DNA from 3 places in the Thalassotalea sp. G20_0 genome. Region 2 is predicted to be linked to each of the others. Evidence: predicted binding sites of a transcription regulator. Region 2 holds the regulator's gene; each other region holds the start of a gene.
What was found. The regulator FNR, encoded in region 2, switches genes on or off when oxygen is low (the NO sensors DNR and NnrR bind a similar motif). The targets are predictions, from matches to a motif close to TTGATCTAGATCAA.
Positions count from the first base shown of each region.

Region 1: J7438_RS00445 (OmpW/AlkL family protein) is a predicted target of FNR. The motif match lies at 2,985-2,998, and genes of this name have one in related genera.
Region 3: J7438_RS18425 (FeoA family protein) is a predicted target of FNR. The motif match lies at 1,083-1,096, and genes of this name have one in related genera.

Region 1 is NZ_JAGHQV010000001.1:110,668-115,511, forward strand. Features, by position in the region: gene J7438_RS00440 (hypothetical protein) at 58-765, shown strand; partial or broken gene J7438_RS27540 (transposase) at 1,557-1,736, opposite strand; gene J7438_RS00445 (OmpW/AlkL family protein) at 2,231-2,908, opposite strand; gene J7438_RS00450 (universal stress protein) at 3,179-4,039, shown strand; gene J7438_RS00455 (HU family DNA-binding protein) at 4,305-4,577, shown strand; gene J7438_RS00460 (helix-turn-helix domain-containing protein) at 4,662-4,844, opposite strand, start outside.
Region 2 is NZ_JAGHQV010000049.1:19,200-24,043, forward strand. Features, by position in the region: gene J7438_RS21015 (hypothetical protein) at 1-361, opposite strand, end outside; gene hemN (oxygen-independent coproporphyrinogen III oxidase) at 792-2,186, shown strand; gene fnr (fumarate/nitrate reduction transcriptional regulator Fnr) at 2,719-3,477, shown strand; gene J7438_RS21030 (adenine phosphoribosyltransferase) at 3,557-4,114, shown strand; gene J7438_RS21035 (hypothetical protein) at 4,250-4,789, shown strand; gene J7438_RS21040 (TraR/DksA family transcriptional regulator) at 4,834-4,844, opposite strand, start outside.
Region 3 is NZ_JAGHQV010000035.1:22,020-26,863, forward strand. Features, by position in the region: gene J7438_RS18420 (glyceraldehyde-3-phosphate dehydrogenase) at 1-955, shown strand, start outside; gene J7438_RS18425 (FeoA family protein) at 1,325-1,564, shown strand; gene feoB (Fe(2+) transporter permease subunit FeoB) at 1,561-3,894, shown strand; gene J7438_RS18435 (FeoC-like transcriptional regulator) at 3,976-4,233, shown strand; gene J7438_RS18440 (hypothetical protein) at 4,490-4,834, shown strand.

The sequences.
Region 1 (4,844 bases), on a different contig from region 2:
AATGATCTAAACTCTGAAGAGTTATTCATTAATCGTTCGCAGAGAGAGCAGATATCGATGAATGTTAATAATTCTAATGCTGTAGCTGTTAATAATTTAACGACTCAGGCTCCCGTTGCTGATATTAAGGGGGACTTTAAAGGAGTCTCGGTCACGAAGGCGGATGTTCCCAATCAGCTTCCGGAGGCAAAAGGAGAGGGACCTGGTAATAAGTCAATACAGGATTTTGAGATTACCGCTCTTTCTGTGGATCAGGTGAGCAGTCTCCTTATAGGCAATAAAATCGGGATACAAACCATTCAGGATGCACTGAATAAGTTTGAACTCGATCCTGACGCAGGAAAAAACTACGAACTGATTCATTCGTTAAATCAGTCCCTTGATAAATTGAAAACAATGCTTATCGAAAGACTGACTGAAAGAAATAATATGATAGAAGAACTATTTGCAGAGGCAGGCAGACCTATTAATCAGGAAGTTATGAAATATGAAAACCTTCTTGATAACCTGGCTGATGAACTGAAGAATAAAAGTGACAAATTTGGTAGTGGCTCGCTGCGTGAAAAAGCAGATAAGATTTTCGATCATATCGATAGCAAAATAGCACCACTTGAAAAAACAATCAGTGAAACAAGTCAGCAGATTGAATCAGAAAACACAAAACCTCAGGAACTTAAAAAAGTGTTGCAAGATGCACAAAATAAAATAATGGAAGAGAGCAGAAAAATTATCGACTTTGTAGGTGATAATATCATTAAGGGTTAAGTGAGAAAGAGATCAATACAGCCATCACGCTGTTTTATTGTTGCCAACTCTGCTCCAGTCAAAGACTACACCGGTGAAAGTATGTCTGGCTCTGACTGAAGCTGCCAACTTTCCTGCCACGCAATCCAGCAGTTAGCTTACTACTCTACGGAGTACCTGAACACATTGCTCGACCTCTGCTATGGTGAGTACAGTGCCAAATCCAGAGAAAGGTCCATCAGGGCTCTGGCCAGTAAGCGTGGGCTATGATGAATATTTGTCGTACAATCTTCCAATAGCCTCAGGGGTTATCGAGGCGGCTTTCGCCACGGAAGGGCAACCTGGAATGAAGGTATCAACCAATACAAGACTTATACCCAGGAGGCTGACCGAGAATAACGCCCGTAGCGAGGATGGCAGAAAATTGAGGATAAAAAGTCGGAAATTTTTAGTGAATAGTGGTTCTATTTGCTAAAAATTTCCGACTTTTTAGACCAATTTGCTGCCACCGCAGTAGGGCAGTCTATTCTCGGTCAGCCTCCTAGGAGGCTCCAGCGTGTGATAGATCCCATTAGATCAGCAATCCGGAAGGATTCAAACCAGCTCCATGCCAATCAAACTGGAATTTGTTTAACTTGAACTTTTTAAAAGTTACGCGGGAGTGTTCTGATGCTTTTTTAAAGCGTTATTCAAAAGGGAATTTATCGGGGGATATGAACTCCAAAGAACCATTACATCACTCTGTGACACTCAAATACAGCAAATTCCAGCGTACTTAAGTTAAGTAAAAGATAGTGAGTCTGCCAAAATCAAATGTGGTAATGATTGGATATGACCACATAAGCACAAACTTCCAATGCAAAGATGGACGATAGCTTCTGAATTCGGTCTTCCACCCATTGGCGACGGTGTTCGTAGTGTTTGTCGGATAACGAATCTTTACCACAGAGAAAAGCTCGACGAACGCAGCGAGCTTCCTGAATATTTTTGATTTACTCTTTATCAAAATCGGACTGATTCCTGAGAGGGGGTCAATTCAACCTATTACCCGACCAAATGGTCAGGGTATATGTCTTACCGTTGATAGTCCGACGTTCTTCGTTCCAGCAGGTCAGCATGATAGAATTATCAGGACGTACAGCTCCCCATGACCAACGGTAATTTTTGAGTGGAGCACCAATCAGTTCATAGAATTCTTTATTAGAAATTGTCATTTACACTCACCGTATAAGTTATCAGTAAGGTTATTTTGAAACTTTGTGGTGTAGAACGAAAGAAATTTACCGGGAATGTTTAGAAAGAATAGAGCCGCGAGCCTGCATCAATTTTACCCAGCCGGCTGAGCTTCGCAGAGTTCTCATTCAGGTCAATTTTGGAGACAAAGTTTTCATACCCTGTGTTAACGTCAGACTTAATTCAGCAGTAAGAAAAAACGCTGCCAGGCAACTGACAGCGGTTATATATTCAACTTAATAGTCAGGGGATTTTAAAAAAGGTAAGCTACACCGGCCATATATACCCAGGGATCCAGAGATACATCAATTTTGTAATCGTTATTTGAGCCATCTTTGAAAGTACCCGTTGTATCTATATCCATATACCAGACGGCAGCATTCACACTCCAGTTATCAGCAACCAGGTAATCAAAACCGATCTGAGCCGCCAGACCAAGGGAGTCATCCAGTTTCAGATTTCGAAAACCAGCATCCGAACCAGCACCAACAAACTGTTCACTGAAAAAGATAGTGTAATTCAAGCCAGCGCCAAAATAAGGCTGGAAAGCTGACGCATTGCCCATTGGATAATACTGAACACTCAAAGTAGGTGGTAAGTGCTTTACTTCAGCGAAATCACTCAAAAAGGAAAGATCACCTTTGCCCTGAAGCTTGTGGGAGAAAGGAGTAGCAGCAAGCAACTCAACCCCAATGTTATCCCGGACCATGTAGGTCAGTGATAGACCGAGCTGAGTCTCATTATTGACATCAACTTTCGCATTTTGAGATAGCGGGAAGCCATTTACATTGAGGTTACCGCTATCCACATCAGGGTTCACACTGGCCAGACCACCACGAACAATAATGTCGCCTGCTTCATAGCCCTGGGCAGCACCTGACAGCAATACAGCTGCGCTGATTATTGCAAGAGAAAGGGATTTGATCTTCATTCCTTGTCCTTTTTGTTATTGATTCACGGGAAATGTAAGTTGATGGTAAGTGTATAAACATCAACCAATAAATTTATTGACACAGATCAAATCTCCAAAAGAACCAATTAATGTCGAAAAATCTCTTTTATTAATGCAGATTTTCATGGAATAACATCCACATACTCCTAACAGCACAGCATTTTATTGACCCAGATCATAAAAACATCAGTTATGCTCATGCATGATGGAACTATAACAAACAGAATATTCAGCAAGAGAGGAAAAACCATGCGTGGAATTACCAAGGTTCTGGCCGTTGTTGATACCAGAAAGGACCAGCAGCTTGCCCTTGAACGGGCCAGTCAGATCTGCCGGATAACCGGCGCTGCCCTGCATATTCTTGCGCCAAACCCCAGGGCCGATGGTGAATCAATGGTTCGCCTGGAAGCACTGGCTAAGCCACTGATGGCTGAAGGTCAGGAGGTTTATCTGCATGAAACGTGGAATGGCTCTGTTATTGAAACCATTATCCATGTGCGTCAGATGGAACGCTGCCACCTGATAGTCAAAGATGCCAAGCTAATCACCGCACTTAAGAAAGCCTTTTCTACGCCTGAAGACTGGAGCCTCCTCCGTCGCTGCCGGGTTCCTGTCCTGCTGGTTCAGGATAATAGCAACTGGACCAAAGGCAAAATCCTCGCGGCCATTAATGCCGACCCGAGAGACCATTATCACAGCATTCTTAACCAGGCGATCCTGCAATACGCGACGGACATCGCCAGTGAGTTCTCATCAGAGCTGCATCTGGCCACCGCGTACCCGACAACGATGCTGGCGATTCAGGATCACGGTGATGGACGGACTGACAAGGACTATTACGAAAAGCATTGTCAGGAATATGCCCGGGAGTTCAATCTCAATGAAGACTATTTCCATATTGAACCCGGTCCAACCGAAACCATGATCCCCGCGCTGCTGCAAGACATTGATGCCAAACTGCTGATTCTTGGCACTCACGCAAGAACCGGTATCAGCGCCCTGGCTATTGGCAATACCGCCGAACAGCTGATCTCCGAGGTCAAAACCGATATTCTGGTACTGCAGCCAAAACATCACATGATCCCACTTGAACGCGAACTGGGGAAATAAGCCCACACAATAGCTGCCAGCCCCCATCCTGGCAGCCACCTCAAAATAATCCAGTCACGAAACCGGATAAAGCGCCTAAAAACTTCTATATTGTTCTAGCAAGGTTTTTCTCCCATCATCTGTTTTTCCAGCAAGAGATACACGTCAGGCTGATTGTGTTTCACCACCTGCCCAGGTTTTTCCCTGAGCCAAGCGAAGCCAGAGGCGGATCACCCATCTTCTGGTATTTTCTTTCCACATAACTGGTAATTCCCTGAGACTGGATATGAACAAGAAAGAACTGGTTGAGCAAGTCGCTGAACAAGCTAACCTGTCCCGAAGCAAGGCCGAGCTGGTTGTCAATGCCTTTATCAGCAACACACAGGAGACACTGGCAAGCGGCGACATCGTTCAACTTATTGGTTTTGGCACATTTTCGGTAGCAGATCGGGCGGCCAGGAAGGGGCGCAATCCACAAACCGGTGAAGAAATTCATATCCCCGCCTGCAAACTGCCTCAGTTCAAGCCGGGCAATAAGTTCCGGGAAATGATCAAATAGAGGCTCACTGCATTTACTGAAACTGTTCTGCAAAAAGCGAAAAAGCGCCGGTAAGGCGCTTTTGTCTGAGCGTTTTTCGCTACTTTATGCCATCGCTCTCATCACATTCAGAATGGCTCTTTTCTTCATCAGATTCATTCGATGTAATTGACCGATAATCTCCCCATCCACTTCCGAGTCACTGATTACCTCATCAGAGCTGATCAGGTACTGATTTCCACGCCCGGTGGCCAGCCACTCGAAAGACACCTCAAGAATCTCAGCCAT
Region 2 (4,844 bases):
TCGTAAGCTTGACAAACTCTTCGGGAACATCAACACCCCTTTCTCTTAAAGGCTTGTTATAGTCGTAAGAAACCAATTCATCAACAGACAGCCAGGAGTGACCAGATCCACCCGTTCCCCATTCATCAGACTTGGCCTTGATGGAAAGACTGACATCTCCGGGCAGCCCGCGAGCCTCGTCAATAATGGGATACGGAGTAACATGCCAGAAGCCCCAGTCATAATCGCTTCTGACAAAACCCTCGGAAAAAAATGAAAAGACATGACGATTGCGATCTGAAAAAGGTTCGTAACCCGGGATTTCTTCCCATTGCCCGGCACTATTTCTGAATTCAGCATACATATGTATGTCCGCACCCATAATGACTCCTCCTGTCTGATCAGTGACCAGGACATATTTGTGAATTTTTATGATCTAGCAGCAAAAATAGCACATTCAATGAACCCACCAATCACTGTCAATCAGCCCCTTTTCAGCACAACCCTGCCAGCCAAAGCATTATTTGCTCGATTAATAACCAGATGGCAGATACAATAGCCGACCTCAACAGCTTCACGCCACGTTGGACACAATCCTCATTACAGGCCCCAAAGACGAACCATAAAGGCATACCGGTTCGGTTCTTACCTATTGACACCGATCAAAGAACAACCTTGAAAATCTCTCTAAACTAGCCAAAAACATCATGACGTAATACAGACTGTTTTTGCCTTAACCTTTCCGGCACCAAAAGACCGGCCAGAAGGCGAACACACTGACTAATAAGACATGAAGATTACCGAGAGCAATAATGAATACTGCACCAGTTTGGGATAAAGACCTGATTCACCGATACAACCACTCAGGCCCGCGTTATACCTCCTATCCCACGGCGGTGCAGTTTGATGGCAGCTTTGATATTGAGAAATATCATCACAATGCCCAGTCCAGTGCCAGGGCCATCAAGCCCCTGTCACTCTACTTTCATATCCCGTTCTGCTCCCATGTCTGTTATTACTGCGCCTGCAATAAAATTGTGACCAAACACCGTGGGCGCGCCAATAGTTATCTGGAATACCTGTTTCGTGAAATAGAGATGCAGGCAGCACTCTACAGTCAGGAACAGCGGGTTGAACAACTCCACTTTGGCGGTGGCACACCGACCTTTCTGAGCAGAGATCAGATGACGGATCTGATGGGCCATATCCGCCAGCACTTCCAACTGACCCAAAGCGATACCGCAGACTACTCCATTGAACTGGATCCCAGGGAAGTAGACTGGCCCATGATGGGCACCCTGAGGGACCTCGGCTTCAACCGGATCAGCATGGGCGTTCAGGACCTGAACCCCAAAGTGCAGCAAGCCGTTAACCGGGTACAACCTGAAAGCATGATTCAATCCATTCTTGATGCTTCCAGGGTCATGGCATTCCGCTCGGTACATATGGACCTGATATACGGCCTGCCTTTCCAGACCACCAACAGTTTTATGGAAACCATTGATCGAGTGGTTGATATGGCTCCGGACAGGCTATCCCTGTTTAACTACGCCCACCTGCCCCACCGCTTCAAGCCACAGCGCCGAATCAATGAGCAGGATCTGCCTGCGCCGGAAATGAAGCTGGACATTCTCCATCAGGCCACGGAAAAGCTGCTGGATCAGGGCTACATCTACATCGGTATGGATCACTTTGCCCTGCCAGACGATGAACTGGCCATTGCCCGGGAAGAAGGCACGCTGCACCGGAATTTCCAGGGTTATACCACCCATGGCCACTGCGACCTGATCGGCATGGGTGTGTCTGCCATCAGCCAGGTAGGCGACACTTATGTTCAGAACAGCACCGATGAAGCCCAGTATTACTCAATGATCAATGAACAGCAGTTGCCAATGGTACGCGGCCTGAAGATGACGGATGATGACAAAGTCCGCCAGGCAGTGATTACCCGGCTGATCTGCCACTTCAAATTGAACTTCAGCGATATTGAAGCGCAGTTTGGTATTCAATTCAGAGACTACTTCCGGGATGAGCTGGCAAGGCTGGAGCCGATGAGGGCAGACGGCCTGGTCAGTCTCAATAGCGATGGTTTGCTGGAAGTACTGCCGAAGGGAACGCTGCTGATCCGTAACATCTGCATGCAGTTCGACCACTACCTCAATCAACCTGAGATGAAAGAAAAGCCTCTCTACTCAAAGGTTATCTGAATAGCTGTACACTCCGGAGCGATAACAAAGCTCTGGAGCTCTCTCCTGCCACCACCGAAACTGCCTGATCATCACGCACAGTGCTGAAAACTCTCTGCCAGGAGGCTGCCTATCAGAAAAAAACTGAAACCGACTACTATTTGTCATCACTCTCACATTGATTTACTTAAGGCATAAGTGCAAAATCTGCCAGGTCAGTCAAATACCACGAAAGAAAATTTAATCCTGTGACATAAGACAATGTCAGATTGATTTTCCTGGGATAAAGACACACAACCACCAGGAGCCATGACCATACTATTGTCAGGGTCATCTCTGAGCTGGATAGACGACACGGCAGATGAAAGCCCACCGGAACAACCGCAGTTTATGACGCATTGCTGAAGCAGCACCAAACCCCTACTTTAGGTCTGCCCGGTTGCGTACATACCTGATTTACACTCCGGTAGTACTTTTCATACACTTGGTTTTCCGTAAACCTGGTTTCCATAAACAGTGTCGAATTTCGCCAATACGACTTTGAGGCCTCTCAATGACGTCAAAGCCCAACGTCCGACAGCCGAGCCATGTGGCCTGCAGAGACTGCAGCCTCAGCTCACTGTGCCTGCCACTGGCACTGAGCATTAAGGATATCGATCAGCTGGATCACATTATCAAGCGTGGGCGTCCTTTGAAAAAAGGCGAACACCTGTTTCTGGAAGGTGACCCCTTTACCAGTGTCTTTGCTGTTCGCTCAGGGGCTCTCAAAACCTACACAGCGACCAATGAAGGTGAGGAACAAATCACCGGATTTTACCTGCCCAGCGAAATTCTTGGCCTGAGCGGTATGGATACGGACACCTATCCGGTGTCGGCCCAGGCGATGGAAACCACCATGATCTGCGAGATTCCTTTTGAGCAACTGGAAACCCTTTCCGATCAATTCCCGGAACTTCGCCGACATCTGATGCGCCTGATGAGCAAACGTATCCGTGAAGACCAGCAAATGATGATGCTGCTGTCCAAGAAAAACGCCGATGAACGCATTGCCACATTCCTGATTAACCTGGCCAGCCGTTTTCGTCGCCGGGGCTTTTCTTCCCAGTCGTTCCGACTGTCCATGTCGAGAAATGAGATGGGGAACTACCTGGGCCTGGCGGTAGAAACGGTTAGTCGTGTATTTACCCGATTCCAGAAAAACGGCCTGATCTCCGCCGTGGGCAAGGAAATCGAAATTCGCAACTCGGTTGAACTCTGTGCCCTGGCCGGGGGAAAAACCCTGGAACCCAACCCGATTGCTACCGATCCCTGACTTTATCCTCTAAAGAAGCTACCCTATGAGGGGGCTTCTTCCTTTTTATCCATTGACTGATAGCGGCATGCACTCTCCCATGCATACAAACGAATGTTCATCCGTTCAGGAATATCTGCGAACACAAATCAGAACCATCGCGGACTGGCCCCATGAAGGCATCCTGTTTCGGGATATCACCACACTGTTTGAAAACCCGGAAGCCTGGCGTAAGGCCGTGGATGTCATGGTTCAGCGTTATGAGAACCAGACTTTTGATCGCATTGGCGCTCTTGATGCCCGCGGTTTCCTGCTTGGCTCGACACTGTCCTATATCATGAACAAGCCGCTGGTACTGTTTCGCAAGAAAGGCAAACTGCCCGGCAAAACCCTCAATGTCGAGTATGACCTTGAATATGGCAAGGCCGTACTGGAAATGCATGAAGACACCATTAAGGCCGGTGAAAAAATTCTGCTGATGGATGACCTTATCGCCACCGGAGGCACACTGCTGGCTGCCGATCAGCTGATCCGACAAGCAGGTGCCAACACACTGGAAGCTGCAGCTATCATCAATCTGCCAGACCTCAAGGGTGCTGACAGACTCAATGCGGCGGGCATTCCAACCTATGCCCTGTGCAATTTTGCCGGTGAGTAAAACCACCCTCAGTTCAGAATTTCAGGGATGATACGATATGTCTCTTAGATCCAAAGTTAATGTCTGGATCTGAGAGCCCCGCCCGCAGTTACAGGACGCACGAACCGGGTCCGACCCGGAAAAAGGACTTTGCAAATGGGAATATGCGCCAAGGAACTAAGGCACTATGTTGTTCGCCCCGCACTCAAGCATCTGGGCATGTGGAGCCCAACTGCTGAGAACCTGCTGCTTGGTACCGCAGCCAGAGAGTCCGGGCTTGGTTTTCATCTGAAACAGGCCAATCACCAGGCACTCGGTATTTATCAGATTTCTCCTCGCATGCACCGCAATATCTGGGACCTGTTCCTGGCCCCAAACGCTGACTTATCCAGCAAAGTTCGGGGACTGGCCAGCCAGCGGGAGTTTCTTTCCCATCCCCATCATGAACTGGCGACCAACCTGGTTTACGCCACCGCCATTGCCTGGCTTATCTATCACCGCTGCGGTATTCAGATCGAAGATATTGATAAAGACGATATCACGGCCATGGCCAGGTTATGGCAAAAGCACTTCCACAGCAGAAACCCCGGAACAATCCAGAGCTTCTGCGAAAGCTATCAAAAGATGATTATTGAATCAGGCTGCTCCACAGAGGAGTCAACGTACTTTAACCAGGCTGCTGCCAAACCGGCATGACAGGATTCAGTCTGGCTGCTCCCTTAACGCTTGATGATGCTCCCCTATAACCCCT
Region 3 (4,844 bases), on a different contig from region 2:
GGTTGTCAGACCCGGCGGTGCAGGTAATGATCTTCAGAAACGGGCAAGCCTTTTGCGTCGCGACTCGGTCCATGGCTCTTTCAAGGGCACTATTTCTGTTGATGAAGAGAATAAGGTTATCTACGCCAATGGTGTGGCTATTCAGGTTATTTATTCCAATAGTCCGGATTCCATCGATTACACCCGGTATGGCATTAACAATGCCGTGGTTGTCGACAACACCGGCAAATGGCGTGATAAAGAGGGGCTGGGCCTGCATTTGCAATCAAAGGGAGTATCCAGGGTCCTGCTGACAGCACCGGGTAAAGGGGATATCAAGAATATTGTTTATGGGGTAAACCATAACGATATTGAGCCGGACGATCAGATTCTTTCCGCAGCCTCCTGTACCACTAACGCGATCACGCCGGTGCTGAAGGCCATTAATGATGAGTTTGGTGTTGAACACGGTCATGTTGAAACGGTTCACTCCTACACCAATGATCAGAATCTGATTGATAATTACCACAAAGGTGAGCGTCGGGGACGCAGTGCTGCCCTTAATATGGTCATTACCGAAACCGGGGCGGCGAAAGCCGTTGCCAAGGCGTTGCCTGAACTTGAGGGCAAATTGACGGGTAATGCTATTCGGGTGCCGACCCCTAATGTTTCACTGGCCATCCTTAACCTTTCCCTGGCCGAGGCAACCACCGTTGAAGAGCTTAATCGCTTTATCCGGGAGACCTCACTGTATTCCAGCCTTCAGAAACAGGTGGATTACGTCACCTCTGTTGAAGCGGTTTCCAGTGATTTTGTGGGTAGCCGTCGAGCTGGCGTTGTGGATGGGCAAGCCACTATTGTTGACGGCAAACGCTGTGTGCTTTATGTCTGGTATGACAATGAGTTCGGTTACAGCTGCCAGGTCAACCGGATTCTCCAGTTTATGTCTGGTGCGATGTACCCGTCGGTTCCATAAAACACTCGTTTGTCAGTAGTAATGAACACTTCACAGAGTGACTGATTAGTGGTTCGGCTAATCAGTCACTCTGTAGATCCTGCCGTTTTCATATCTTATCCCGATTTACCCTTACAACCCGCGTACACTGATATCGGTCAATAATGAGTGAGATTGGTCGCCCTCTAAATTGTAACCATTCTCATTTGCGTATATATTCAGATCAATTGACATTTTGTCAGGCAGCAACCATTCCACACTAAAACCCCTAAACAGGTTCTGGCCCTGGCAGATGATTTAGGTGCAAATCTCTTGGTCGTTTTTGCGAGTTATTACCTGCAGTGCAGAAAAAACGCTTACAAAACCGACTGAATGATGCCTGTGGAGAAGATGTACATGAAGGTGACATTGGGTGAACTGAAAACCGGTGAATGTGGCCGGGTAAGCGCTTTTGCGGATGCTGGCAGTGCCTACCGGCGGAAATTGCTGGCAATGGGTCTGACACCCGGAACCCGGTTTACGGTTTGTCGTGTTGCGCCATTGGGGGACCCAATCCAGTTGGAAGTCAGGGGCTTCCAATTATCGATTCGAAAGGATGAAGCCGCTGTTGTCGAGGTTTCCAGAACATGAAAAAACACGTTGTTGCAATTGTCGGAAATCCTAACTGTGGTAAGACAACACTGTTTAATGCGTTGACCGGTGCCCGGCAGCGGGTTGGTAACTGGCCTGGCGTTACTGTGGAAAAACGCAGTGGTTTTTATACCTTTGCAGATAACGCCATAGAAGTCGTTGATCTGCCCGGAACCTACTGTCTTGATGTCGTCGACAGCGACGTTTCTCTTGATGAAAAGGTGGCGCGGGATTATATCCTCAAGCGTGAAGCTGATTTAATCATCAATATTCTTGATGCTTCAAATATCGAAAGAAATCTGTACCTGACCACTCAATTGCTGGATATGGGTGCTCCGGTCATCGTTGTGCTCAATATGATGGACGTTGCCAGGGAAAAGGGCATGGACATTGATATTGACAAGCTGGCTGAGGAACTCGGCTGTCCGGTGCTGCCACTGGTTGCCAGCAAGGCAGGCAATATCAAAGTCTTTTTACAAAATATCAATGATTTTCTGAATAATGGTATTTCTGTAGCCCCACCATTGAACCTTGGTGAACAGCTGGAACAGGCCATTGCCGTTATTGAATCGACCCTTGAAGCGTCTGTGAATCTTGATAGTCCGCTGTCCCGACGCTGGTATGCCCTGAAGTTACTGGAAGGTGACACTGTGCCTCTGCCGGAACTGACCTGGCAGGTGGTCAATGAGGCTACCCGGCAGCGTCATATCATTGAGGCTGCCCTTGAGGAAGATCTGGACATTATTCTGGCCAGTCGACGTTACGATGTGGTTGGTCAGCTTATGGAGTCAGTGATTCGTGAGCGGGGCGTTGTCAGTCACCGGCTGAGTGAATCCATTGATCGTGTGGTACTGAACCGGGTGCTGGGGTTCCCTATCTTCCTGGGCGTCATGTACCTGATGTTCATGTTCACCATTAACTTCGGCAGTGCCTTTATCGACTTTTTCGATATCTTTACCGGGACTCTGCTGGTGGACGGGCTGGGCCATTGGCTGAACTCGGTGGGTGCTCCCGCCTGGGCAGTGACGTTACTGGCGGATGGTGTGGGTGGTGGTATCCAGACAGTGTCGACATTTATCCCGGTGATTGCTTTCCTGTTTCTGTTTCTTTCCATCCTGGAAGATTCGGGATACATGGCCAGGGCTGCTTTTGTCATTGACCGGCTCATGCGCTTTCTGGGGCTTCCGGGCAAAGCCTTTGTTCCCATGCTGGTGGGCTTTGGCTGCAACGTACCTGCGATTATGGCAGCACGGACACTGGACAATGAAAAGGACCGGCTGTTGACCATCTCCATGGCTCCCTTTATGTCCTGCGGTGCCCGATTGCCGGTGTACGCACTGTTTGCCGCTGCCTTTTTCCCGGAGTCCGGCCAGAATGTGGTGTTTATTTTGTATCTGGTGGGTATCCTGGCGGCCATATTTACCGGGTTGATTCTCAAGCAGAGCATCCTTAGCGGCGACAGTTCGCCATTTATTATGGAGTTGCCCAATTACCATTTGCCATCGGTGACTCAGGTCATGTTACGCACCTGGGATCGTCTCAAGGCTTTTATCCTGCGTGCAGGCAAAGCGATTGTGATGGTGGTGGTCGTGCTGAACACCCTGAATGCTATTGGTACCGATGGCTCTTTCGGTCATCAGAACACTCAGAACTCCATGCTCAGCAAGATTGGCCAAACCATTACCCCGGTATTTGCCCCCATGGGCATGACGGAAGAAAACTGGCCAGCGGCTGTAGGACTGTTTACAGGTATTCTGGCGAAAGAAGCCGTTGTGGGTACCCTTGACTCAATGTACGGTGCCATTGCCGCGTCTGAAAACGCTGACACCGAGGGTGAAACGACGTTTGACCTGCTGGCAGGCTTGCAGGAAGCCATTGCCACTATTCCGGCCAATCTGAGTGGTTTAAGTGGCACACTGGCAGACCCTCTGGGCGTCGAAGTTGGCGATCTGACCGATCTGGATGCGGTTGCCGAAGAGCAGGCAGTCAGGGTCAGCACGTTCTCTGTTATGGCAGGCCTGTTCCCCAGTCATGCTGCGGTCATTGCCTACTTATTGATGATCCTTCTTTATACTCCCTGCGTAGCAGCATTGGGTGCTATTTACCGGGAAACCACCCTGGGCTGGACGCTGTTCATTTCCGGATGGACTTTCTTCCTTGGCTATGCGGTTGCCACTATTTATTACCAGCTGTCACTGATATCTGTGCAGCCCGGTGAAACGCTACTTTGGGTGGTATCGATAATGCTGATGATGTTTATTGTGGTTACCTTGATGAAACGAATGGGAGCCTCAGTACTGCAAGGGCGGATGGATGTCAGTCCGCAATGATATCGTAGATGCAAAGCGTGACCAAAAGCACTGTCAGTGCTTTTGGTCATCAACCGGAACCTGAAGTGACAGGCGCTGACCATGCTGATCAAAATCCGCGATTATTTGAAACATCAGAAAGTTTGCTCTCTGGCTGACCTCAGTGTGAAATTCAACACCACACCTGAGGCCATGAGAGGGATGCTCTCACACTGGCTAAGGAAAGGTCAGTTGAGCTGTGAACAGCCGGGTTGCTTTGTGGCCTGCAAAAAGGGGTGTGTTTCCTGTGACCCTGCGGAGTTGGAGATCTATCGCTGGCAGGGGAAGTCTCAACATATTCCATTGAGTCTTATCGGCTGACTGACTTTCACAGCATATTTGCTGCATAAAAAATCTCCGTACCCCTGAGATCCTTTACCATTACATCATCATGATATAGTTGGCGTTTTTTACACAACGCTTGCCTGCTTCTTCGCCATTTTAATAATCAAACAGATTTTTAATTATTATCACCCGGTAACATGATGGAACTTTCGAAACAAACGATAGTCCAAAGAATAAAACCCACAGATTTTTCAGTTCTCTGAAAAGTTTCTTATGGAGTAGGAGATAGACTATGAATATTGACGGTACTACAGGTAATACAGGTACTAAATACACATTCCCCCTGTGTCATTTTGACGAGACGTCTGGGCGTGCATTTGGAATGAAAGTTGAAGAGCAGGATGGAGATGAGGATAAACTTGCTTCTGTTCTTTTTGGAGGAGATACATCTGGTGCAGGTTTTGTTATGGTGATACCAAGACATGAGCTTCTGGGGCTGCAGGATAAATACCCTGAAGTATTTACTGGATTATACAATGCCAGACCCGTTCCTGAACCATCAGAAAGTGTCTTTTCAAGAGTATGTACCCTTGTAACGGGTATTATTTCTGCCTATCTGAACACAGGCAAAGCTTAATTGATTAAGT